2 regions of the Tepidamorphus gemmatus genome follow, and region 2 is predicted to be linked to the other one. Evidence: riboswitches for the same ligand, from Rfam matches in the RefSeq annotation. Region 2 holds a riboswitch; the other holds the start of a gene.
What was found. Region 2 has a riboswitch for thiamine pyrophosphate ahead of thiM (hydroxyethylthiazole kinase). Riboswitches for the same ligand answer to the same signal wherever they lie in the genome.

Region 1 (5,221 bases), on a different contig from region 2:
GGAACGTGCCGATGTCGTGGTCAGGTTTCAGGGCGGGCACAATGCCGGGCACACGCTGGTCGTGGACGGCAAGACCTACAAGCTCAGTCTGCTGCCGTCTGGTATCGTGCGGCCGGGAAAACTGTCGGTGATCGGCAACGGTGTCGTCATCGACCCCTGGGCGCTGTCGGACGAGATCGCCAGGCTGACCGCGGCCGGCGTCACGATCTCGGCGGAAAATCTGCGTATCGCCGACAACGCCACCCTGATCCTGCCGCTGCATCGCGAGCTCGACGCATTCCGCGAGGAAGCCGCGGGCGCGGCACAGATCGGAACGACCAAGCGCGGCATAGGCCCGGCCTACGAGGACAAGGTCGGCCGTCGTGCAATACGGGTCTGTGATCTGGCCGAGCCGAAATCCCTTGCCGCAAAGATCGAACGGCTGCTCGTCCATCACAATGCGCTCAGGCGCGGCCTTGACCGGCCGGAGATCGACGGCGACGAGCTCGAGCGTCAGCTCGTCGGGATCGCCCCGTCGATCCTGCCCTATGCGTGCTCGGTGTGGAGCCTGCTCGACCAGCAGAAGCGGCGCGGCAAGCGCATCCTCTTCGAAGGCGCGCAAGGCACGCTGCTGGACGTCGATCACGGCACCTACCCTTACGTTACCTCGTCCAACACCGTTGCCGCGCAGGCAGCCACCGGGTCCGGTACGGGACCGGGTGCGCTGGGTTACGTGCTCGGCATCACCAAGGCGTACACGACAAGGGTGGGCGGCGGGCCGTTTCCCACGGAGCAGGTGAACGAGATCGGCAACACCCTCGGCGAACGCGGCCGCGAGTTCGGCACGGTCACCGGGCGCAAGCGCCGTTGCGGCTGGTTCGACGCAGTGCTGGTCCGCCAGGCCATCCGCACCGGCGGCATCCACGGCATCGCGCTGACCAAGCTCGACGTATTGGACGGCTTCGGGGAATTGCGCATCTGTGTCGAGTATCGCCTCGGCAACGCGAGACTCGACCATCTGCCCGCCTCGCGCGATGCGCAGGCCGCGGTGACGCCGGTCTACGAAACCTTCGAGGGATGGTCGCAGAGCACCGAGGGCGCCCGTTCGTGGGCCGACCTGCCGGCGCAGGCGGTGAAGTATGTCCGCAGGATCGAGGAACTGATCGGCGCGCCGGTGGCGTTGTTGTCGACGAGCCCGCGCCGCGAGGACACGATCCTTGTTCACGACCCTTTTCAGGACTAAGAGCCTGTAGGTGGGCTTCAGGAGGCTCGTAGCCGGATCATGGCAGATTTCGTCAGTGTTCTCCGCCGCGCGGTGGAGAACCTCAAGGACAACAACGAGGCAGCGCGTCATGCTCTTTACGGCAAGGCGCGAACCGCGCTGCTCGGCCAGCTGAAGGCGCTCGATCCCCCGCTCGGCGAGGAGGAACTGCAGCGCCAGACGGCAGCGCTGGATGCGGCGATCGCCGAGGTCGAGGCCGAGTTCGCGCAGGCCGCGGCGGGCCTGGACACGGACCTGGAGGCCGGGTATCCGGCGAACGAACCGGTCGCGCCGCCATCGATGCCGCAGAATCAGGTACCGCCGCCGCAGCCGGCCAAGCAGCGTCCGGTGCAGGAGCCGCGTCGCCCCAGCGAGGATTTGCGGTCGGCGGTCGCGGCGGCCGAGCGTCTGGGGCAGGCATCCGCGGATGCTGCCAGGCAGGCGCGCACGGCCCTGGACCAAGCCGCGCCAACCGGCGATGCGCTGGGCGCGTCCAGCGTCGACAACGGTTATCGCACGCAAGAACCGGCCGCGCCGCGCCGCCCGGATCAACGCCCGCGCGAGACCGGTGAGCGCCGTACCGCCGCGATCTATGACGACGGCGATTCGGGTGGCGGTGCGGGACGCTACATTGCCTGGATCGTGCTGGCCCTGGTGATCGTCGGCATCGCCGGCGTCATCTACTGGCAGCGTGACACGCTGGCGTCGATGGTGGCGACGCTGACCGGCGGGTCTCAGAGCGACGAGGAGCAGAAGATCGTCGATCGCGTGCCCGGCAACGAAGCGCCGGCATCCGCGCAGCCGCAACCGCCTGCCGTTCAACCACCGGCGACGACCCAGCCGCAGATCCCGCCGGCCGCCGAGAGCGAGGGCGAGCGGGTCGCCCAGGCGCTGCTGATCGAGGAAGGGTCCGGCACGGGCGCCCCGATCACTGCGGGCGGCCTGGTAGACTGGAGACTGGCGGACGATACCGACGCGACGGGCGCGGTGTCGAAGGTCATCGAGGGCCAGGTACGCATCCCCGACAAGGATCTGCAACTGACCCTGACGATTCGCCGCAACCTAGACCAGGCGCTTCCGGCGAGCCATCTGGTCGAGCTCGTCTTCACGCGGGGGCCGAACTTTCGCGATGGCGGCATCGCCTCCGTGCCGGGCTTGCTGATGAAGGCCACACCACGCTCCTCCGGTCAACCGCTGGTCGGCGCCGTGGTCCCGGTGATGGAAGGATACTTCCTCGTCGGCCTGTCGGAATCCGAGCTCGACCGCGAACGCAACATCGCCGAGATGCGCACGCGCGGTTTCATCGACATTCCGATCAACTATTCCAACGGCGGCCGCGCGGTGCTGTCGCTGGCCAAGGGCGAGACGGGAACGAAGGTGTTCCAGGACGCCTTCGCGGCCTGGGGCGAATCACCGCCGGCGGCACCTCTGCCGTCGGAATGAATCGGGCGGCCGGCAGCCCGCGACGGACGCTTGCATTATCGTGCGGCGTCCGCCATCCTCGGCCTCGTTCCGAGGGGTGCTCTGCAGGGAGCTGAGATGGCGCGACCGGCCAGGTCGGGCCGAACCCTTCGAACCTGATCCGGGTCATGCCGGCGAAGGGACTGGAACCGAGCTTCCCCCGAGCCAAACGTCTCCCGGATCTCCTGAACGCGCCGCGACGGAGATCCATCATGCTTGCCTGCTGTCTCGCCCGACCATCGCATACAGTCCCGGCCCGAAGACAGGATTGAGGCCCCGGTGCCCGACGCCCCATCAGCCAGGGCCGGTTGGCGCGTCGCCCATAGGCTGCTGCGTTCCGGTCTCGTCTGCGCCGTGATCCTCGCGGCCTGGCAGGGTGCGGTGGTCGTACTGGACCTGCCTCCGTTCATCCTGCCCAGCCCCAGGCGGGTCGCTGCTGCATTCCTCGCCCACAGCGATTTTCTGATGCGCAACGCGGCGATCACGGCGCTGGAGATCGTGCTCGGCCTGATGACCGGCACCGGGCTCGGTGTCGTCACCGCCCTCGCCGCTTCCGGCATCCCTGCGGCCGGGCGCGTCGTCCTGCCCGTGATGGTGGCAAGCCAGGCGCTGCCCGTCTTCGCGATCGCACCGCTGCTCGTCATCTGGCTCGGCTACGGAATCGCCTCGAAGGTGGTCATGGCGACGCTGATCATCTACTTCCCGATCGCCTCGGCCTTCCTCGACGGGCTGCGTCGCACCGATCCCGGGCTTCTCGACCTCGCCGTCATCTCGGATGCGGGGCGGCTGCGCACGCTTGCGCTGATCCGCATTCCGGCCGCGCTTCCAGGGCTCGCCTCGGGCCTGAGGGTCGCCGCCGCCGTCGCGCCGATCGGCGCCGTGGTCGGCGAATGGGTCGGTGCCTCGGCCGGACTCGGCTTCGTCATGCTGCAGTCGAATGCCCGCATGCAAACCGACATGGTCTTCGCCGCGCTTCTGATGCTTGGCGCCACGGCAGTGCTGATCCGAACCGCGGTCGAGGCCGCGACCCGCCGCCTCGTCCACTGGATCGACGAGACATCGCCGTGAGGCTGCATTGCCTTGTGGCTCTGTGCGCCGACCGTTCAACGAAACCGGGAGATTCTCCATGGCAACACACACACCCAGCCGCCCCACTGCATGGCCGGCACGTCTTGTGGCCGGTCTGTTCCTCGGCCTTGGCGCGAGCTTCGCCGGCGGTGGCCAGGCCGGAGCGGCGGACCGGCTGACCGTCCTCCTCGACTGGTTCGTCAATCCCGACCATGCTCCGCTGATCATTGCCGAGGCGAAGGGGTTTTTCGCCGACCGCGGCCTCGCCGTCGAGCTGGTGCCACCCGCCGATCCGAGTGCTCCGCCCCGGCTCGTCGCTGCCGGCCAGGCGGACGTCGCCATCTCCTATCAGCCCAATCTCCACCTGCAGGTGCATGAAGGGCTGCCGCTGGTGCGATTCGGCACGCTCGTGGAGACTCCGCTGAATACGCTGGTGGTGCTCGAGGACGGGCCGATAGGGGACCTTGCCGATCTCAAGGGTCGGACCATCGGCTTTTCGGTGGGCGGCTTCGAGGACGCGCTGCTCGGCCAGATGCTGGAGAGCGCGGGCCTGGAGCTCGCCGACGTTAAGCTGGTGAACGTCAATTTCTCGCTGTCGCCGTCGCTGTTCTCGGGCCAGGTCGACGCGGTTATCGGCGCCTTCCGCAATTTCGAGTTGAACCAGATGGACATCGAGGGGCGCCCCGGCCGGGCTTTCTTTCCGGAGGAGCACGGGGTTCCGGTCTATGACGAGTTGATCTTCGAGGCCCACCGCGACACCATCGGCGACGATCGCCTTGTCCGATTTCTCGAGGCCGTGGAAGCAGCGACGATCTGGCTGACCAACCATCCGCAGGAGGGGTGGGAGCTGTTCGTGGCCCGGCATCCGGAACTCGACGATGACCTGAACCGACGCGCCTGGTTCGACACCCTCCCCCGCTTCGCCAAGCGCCCCGCCGCGCTCGACCGCAGGCGCTACGAACGCTTCGCCCAGTTCATGAAGTCGCGCGGCCTGATCGACGAGATCGTCCCGACGGAGACCTATGCGGTGGAGCTGCGATAGCAGTTGCGGCGACCGGGTGCGGTGTGCGGCTCACCGGAGACGCCGGCCGGAGCGTTGGAGTCAAGCTGGAAGCGGAAGGTCGGCGCGGCCTGCCCGGTCGCGCCGAGCGCGAGCCACACGCCCATCCCAGCAAGTACAACGGCTGGAAACAGGCGCCCCATCAGCAATCCTCCGCGACGCGAGCGACAACCGCCTTGCCGCTGATCCCGGCCCGTCGTACAGCGCCATCATCCGATGATGCGGTACGCTTGCGCCGTCTCACCGACAACGCGAATGATGCCGCGCGTGGATGGTGGCATGCCATGGCAGGCGCCACTTCCCTCGCAGGCCTGCGCATGCAAGGTTGCCGTGCCTCCTTCAACAGACCAATACCAAGGAGCAAATGCCCGTGATCGACCTCTACACCTGGT
Region 2 (5,221 bases):
TAGGTGTTTGGATCGCCGGGCGCGGTCGGGCACTGGAGGAAGACCGACGGCCGCACGTCGGGCGCAGCGGCCTGCGCGGTCGCGGAGGCTGCGGCGGTGACGACGAGACCAAGCAGGAGCGCGACGGCGAACCGCGCGAGCGCATTGCGGCGAATCGGCATGGATGATGTCCCCGGAGAATGATGGGTCATCTTCCGGCAGTTTGCTTGCCGAAGCCTTACATCCCGAAGCCTTACATCCCGAAGCCTTACATCGACGACGCAGCCTGTCGGCGGCCGCGGATCGCCGCGTCCGCGCCTCAGCCGCCCCGGCCGGGCGTCAGCGCGGCGAGATCGCGGGTCATGTCGCTGTCGGGCTCGGCGAGTGGGGCAATGACGGTGAAGTGGTTGGCTCCGGTCGCCTCGAAATATTCGGCGCGGACACCCCCTTCGATCCATTCATCGACGATTTCCCGACTCTGACGCAGGAACTCGTCGCTCTCCGCGCCGCCGACCCAGGCGTGCAGGGCGAGACCGGCTGGCGAGGGCCAGTTGAGCGGACTGACGCGACCTGCCTCGACGGAGTCCAGCTTCAGCGCGCGGTTGAGCGTGGTTGCGACGAGCGGCACCAGATCGAACAGTCCGGAGATCGGTTGCGCGGCCGGTACCACGGCTTCGGGCAGCCCGCGTGCGGTCCAGTCGGTTGCAAGCAGTGCGGCGGCGAGGTGACCGCCGGCCGAATGGCCGCTGACGGCCATCGGCAGGCGGTAGCGGTCATGCAGGAAGCGGACGAGGGCGCGCATCTCCTCGATGATCTCGCCGATGCCGACCTCGGGGCACAGCGTGTAGGTCGGCATGGCGACGGCGATGCCGTGGGCAAGGGGACCGCGCGCGAGATGGCTGAAGTAGCTCTTGTCGAGCATCTGCCAGTATCCGCCGTGGATGAAGATCGCCAGGCGTTCGACCCTTCGGTCCGCTGCGGGAAAGAACAAGTCGACGCGATTGCGCTGGCGTGGGCCGTAGGCGAGATCCAGTTCCGCGCTCGCGGTGTTGCGGAACGCGGCTGCGTCGCGCGCCCAGCCTTCGATGATGGCCGGATGCTCCGGGACGCGCGCACGGTTGTTGTATTCGGCTTCGTAGTCGATCCCGGTCATGGCTGCATCCGTGCGTCCTCGTGGCGATGGTCCGGCATGGGTGCCGGTCTACGGCAAACCGAGCCGGTACGCCAAGGTGCAATGGTGCGACTTGGGGGAGGCCCTGCCAGTCGGGTGGTTCCGGATTGCGATCGCCGCCGCCGGTCCGATGCCGGAAGCGATGGCAGACGTCGGCTGGAAGCATCGATTGCTGCCACCCGTGCAGGCTCGCGACTGGAGCCGGATCACGCAAGGTCATGCCGACGCCGTGCAGGTGTCCAGCAGCCGGAACCTGCCGAACAGCCCTTGAAACCGGCCTGCAGGTCGGATAGATGTGCGAGACGATCTCATTGGGGTGTCCCGAACGGGACTGAGAGGCCGCAGGGCGGTCAACCCGTCGAACCTGATCCGGATGATGCCGGCGGAGGGAGTTGAGATGAACAGCAGGACAGTTTCCCCAAGCGATGCGGTTGATCCTGCCGGCGGCCCGGGCCGTTGAGCGGCGCTGCGCGCGATCTGACGGGTGAGCTGCTCGCGCGGCTGCGGGCCGAGCGTCCGCGCGTGCACTGCATCACCAATGCCGCAGCGGTAGCCTACACGGCGAACGTGCTTCTGGCAGCAGGCTGCATTCCGTCGATGACCGTCAATCCGCCGGAGGTGCCCGGCTTCATCCACGGGGCGTCGGCGCTGCTCGTCAATCTCGGCACGCTTGACCCGCTGCGGGCCGAGGCGATCGACGTGGCGATCCGTATCGCCCGAACGGACGGGAAGCCATGGGCACTGGATCCCGTGTTCGTCGAGCGCTCACCGACGAGGCTCGGGCTTGCCCGTGACCTGGCGCGGCGCCATCCAGCCGTGATCCGTGCCAATCGCGCGGAACTCGCGGCGTTGAGCGGCAGCGACGGCGGCGACGCGGCGGCACGGCTGTTGGCCCGCGAAAGCGGCGCGGTGGTGGTGCGGACCGGCGAGGTGGATTTCGCGACCGATGGAACCCGCGAGGTCGAGGTGGCGGGCGGACATCCGCTGATGGCGCTGGTGACAGCATCGGGATGCGCGGCCACCGCGCTGATGGCCGGTTTCCTGGCGGTGGAGACGGATCGTTTCCTCGCGGCGGCGGCGTGCCTCGCCTTCGTCAAGGCAGCCGCCGAACGCGCCGGAGCGACGGCCCGAGGACCCGGAAGCTTCGTTCCGGCCTATCTCGACGCACTCTATGCGCTCGACCCCCAGGACTTCGGTGACAGGATTGCCTCCCCATGAAACAGGTGCGACCAGACAGCTTCACCGCCGACCCCGCTCGCGGCGGGCGCGCGCCCGTGGCGCTCTCGATCGCCGGAACCGATCCGACCGCCGGTGCAGGCATGCAGGCCGATCTGAAGACCTTCTCGGCGCTGGGCGTCTACGGAGCAACGGTCATCACAGCGCTCGTCGCGCAGAACACCACCGGCGTCCAGGCGGTGCTCGACATCGCGCCGGATTTCGTGGCGAAGCAGATCGATTCGGTCTTCGACGATCTGTCCGTCGACGCGGTGAAGGTCGGGATGCTGAGCGTGCCGGCGGTGATCGAGACGGTCGCAGAACGCCTGGCGGCGCATCGGGCGCCCAACATCGTCATCGATCCCGTGATGGTGGCCAAGAGCGGTGATCCGCTGCTGCGTCCGGAGGCGGTGGCGGTCCTGCGCGACACGCTGCTGCCGCTGGCGCTGGTGATCACCCCGAACCTCCCCGAGGCGGCCCGACTGCTTGACGCGGACGTCGCAGACAGCGAGGCGGCGATGCGCCGGCAAGGCGAGCGGCTCTTGGCGCTAGGACCGAAGGCGGTACTGATGAAGGGGGGGCACGCCGAAGGCGATCGTTCGGTCGATATCCTGGTGTCCGACCGGGATTGCCTGCGGTTCGAGGCACCGCGCGTGGCGACCCGCAATACCCACGGCACCGGCTGCACGCTGTCGGCGGCAATCGCTGCCGGGCTGGCGAAGGGACTTGGGCTCGAGGCGGCGGTCAGGGCCGCGAAGGACTATCTCACTGCCGCGCTGGTCGCGGCCGATACGCTGGGCGTCGGCCATGGCCACGGCCCGGTCCACCATTTCCATTCGGTGTGGTCATGAAAACAATCTCGCAACGTGGCGGGCTCTCCCGCCGAACGGTCATCGCCGGGGCCGTGGCGGCCGGTGCTGCGTCTCTGGCGGCCCCCGCCGTCTCCCAAGGGCTCGTTCGATGGCGGATGGCAACCTCGTGGCCGCACAACCTGCCGGGGCCCGGCGTCAGCGCCAGACGGCTTGCCGAGCGGATCGGGGCGCTCAGCGGTGGCAGGCTGACGGTGGAGGTATTCGCCGCCGGCGAGCTGGTGCCCGCCTTCGAGGTCTTCGATGCGGTCTCGCAAGGAGTGGCCGAGATGGGCCACACCGCCTCGTTCTTCTGGCAGGGCAAGATCCCCGCAGCGGTCTTCTTCACAACCGTGCCGTTCGGCCTGACTCCGCCCGAACACGTCGCCTGGGTGGAACACGGGGGCGGCCAGGCGCTGTGGGACGAGCTCTACGCGCCGTTCGGCATCAAGCCGTTCATGGCGGGCAACACCGGCTTCCAGATGGGTGGCTGGTTCAAGCGGCCGGTTGCCTCGCCGGACGATCTCAAGGGCGTGAGCATCCGGTCCGCGGGACTCGGCGCCGAGGTGTTCCGACGGCTCGGGATGACTGCGGTGGCAATTCCTCCGGGCGAGATATTCCAGGCATTGCAGTCGGGTGTCGTCGACGCCGTGGAATTCCTTGGCCCGTTCTCCGACATTGCCCTCGGTCTCGACCGGGTGGCACCCCATTATCTATGGCCGAGCTTCAACAAGCCGAATGGCACCGGTGAGGCGCTGGTATCGATTCCGGCCCTCGAGGCGCTTGACCCGGATCTGCGGGCGATCGTCGCCGGGGCTTGCGCGATGGAGGCGGCGGCGGGATTGGCGGAGGCGGACTGGATGAACGGCCTTGCGATCGCGCGCCTCGCAGGGACCGATGTCAGGCTGTCCGAGTTCCCGCGCGATGTCGTCATGGCGGCGCGCGCTGCGGCATCCGACGTGCTGGCCGAGCTCGTCGCCGGCGATGCCCAGGCGCGCCGGGTGATGGAGTCCTACGAGGCGGCGCGGTCTGCTTTGGGCGGCTGGTCCGGCCGGTCGATCGGGCCGTTCCTGGACGCCCGCACGAGCTGATCGACATGTGGCGGGCGCCGCCGCCAGGCGGCGCCCGGCCGCTGCCTCAGCGCGCGACGACCTTCTGGCGCTGGGTGCCGAGACCCTCGATCGTCAGGGTCACCACATCGCCCGCCTTCAGGAAGACCGGCGGCTTCATGCCCATCCCGACCCCGGGCGGCGTCCCGGTGGTGACGACGTCGCCGGGCAGGAGCTTCATGAAGCGCGTCACATAGCTGATCAGCTCGACGATGCCGAAGATCATGGTCTCGGTCGATCCGGTCTGCATCCGCTTGCCGTTGACATCGAGGCTCATGGCGAGCTTCTGCGGATCGGCGATCTCGTCACGGGTGACAAGCCACGGACCCAGCGGACCATAGGTGGGGGCGCTCTTGCCCTTGACCCACTGGCCGGTGCTCTCGGTCTGCCAGAATCGCTCGGACACGTCGTTGCACAGGCAGTATCCGGCCACGTGGTCGAGGGCCTTGTCAGCCGGCACCTCGAAGGCCTCGGTGCCGATGACGAAGGCGAGCTCGACCTCCCAGTCGGTCTTCACCGAATCGCGGATCAGCACGATGTCGTCGTCAGGCCCAGAGATCGAGGTCGGCGCCTTGTTGAAGATGATCGGCTCCTTCGGGATCGGCGCGCCGGTTTCGGCGGCGTGGTCGGCGTAGTTGAGGCCGATGGCCACGAAGTTGTAGGGCATCGGCACGCAGGGGCCGAGCCGGGTGCCGGCAGGAACGGTCGGCAGGCTTGACGTGTCCACGGCGCGCAGGCGATCGAGCCCGGCAGGCGACAGAACGTCGCCCGTCAGATCGGCGATCATTCCGGAAAGGTCGCGGATCGAACCGTCGGCGGCGACGATACCCGGCTTTTCCCGGCCCGACGGACCGAACCGAACGAGCTTCATAGGCAGTTCCTCCTGAGTGTGTTGCCAT

Region 1: another riboswitch for thiamine pyrophosphate. It lies ahead of EDC22_RS08455 (ABC transporter permease); the one in region 2 lies ahead of thiM (hydroxyethylthiazole kinase).

Annotation. Positions count from the first base shown of each region.
Region 1 covers NZ_SMAK01000004.1:208,406-213,626, forward strand. The annotation lists gene EDC22_RS08445 (adenylosuccinate synthase) at 1-1,222, shown strand, start outside; gene EDC22_RS08450 (hypothetical protein) at 1,262-2,683, shown strand; TPP riboswitch at 2,746-2,862, shown strand; gene EDC22_RS08455 (ABC transporter permease) at 2,981-3,769, shown strand; gene EDC22_RS08460 (ABC transporter substrate-binding protein) at 3,828-4,811, shown strand; gene EDC22_RS08465 (glutathione S-transferase family protein) at 5,200-5,221, shown strand, end outside.
Region 2 covers NZ_SMAK01000009.1:66,678-71,898, reverse strand. The annotation lists gene EDC22_RS14100 (hypothetical protein) at 1-161, opposite strand, end outside; gene EDC22_RS14095 (alpha/beta hydrolase) at 299-1,132, opposite strand; gene EDC22_RS14090 (hypothetical protein) at 1,131-1,421, shown strand; TPP riboswitch at 1,453-1,559, shown strand; gene thiM (hydroxyethylthiazole kinase) at 1,607-2,368, shown strand; gene thiD (bifunctional hydroxymethylpyrimidine kinase/phosphomethylpyrimidine kinase) at 2,365-3,216, shown strand; gene EDC22_RS14075 (TRAP transporter substrate-binding protein) at 3,333-4,304, shown strand; gene EDC22_RS14070 (fumarylacetoacetate hydrolase family protein) at 4,351-5,193, opposite strand.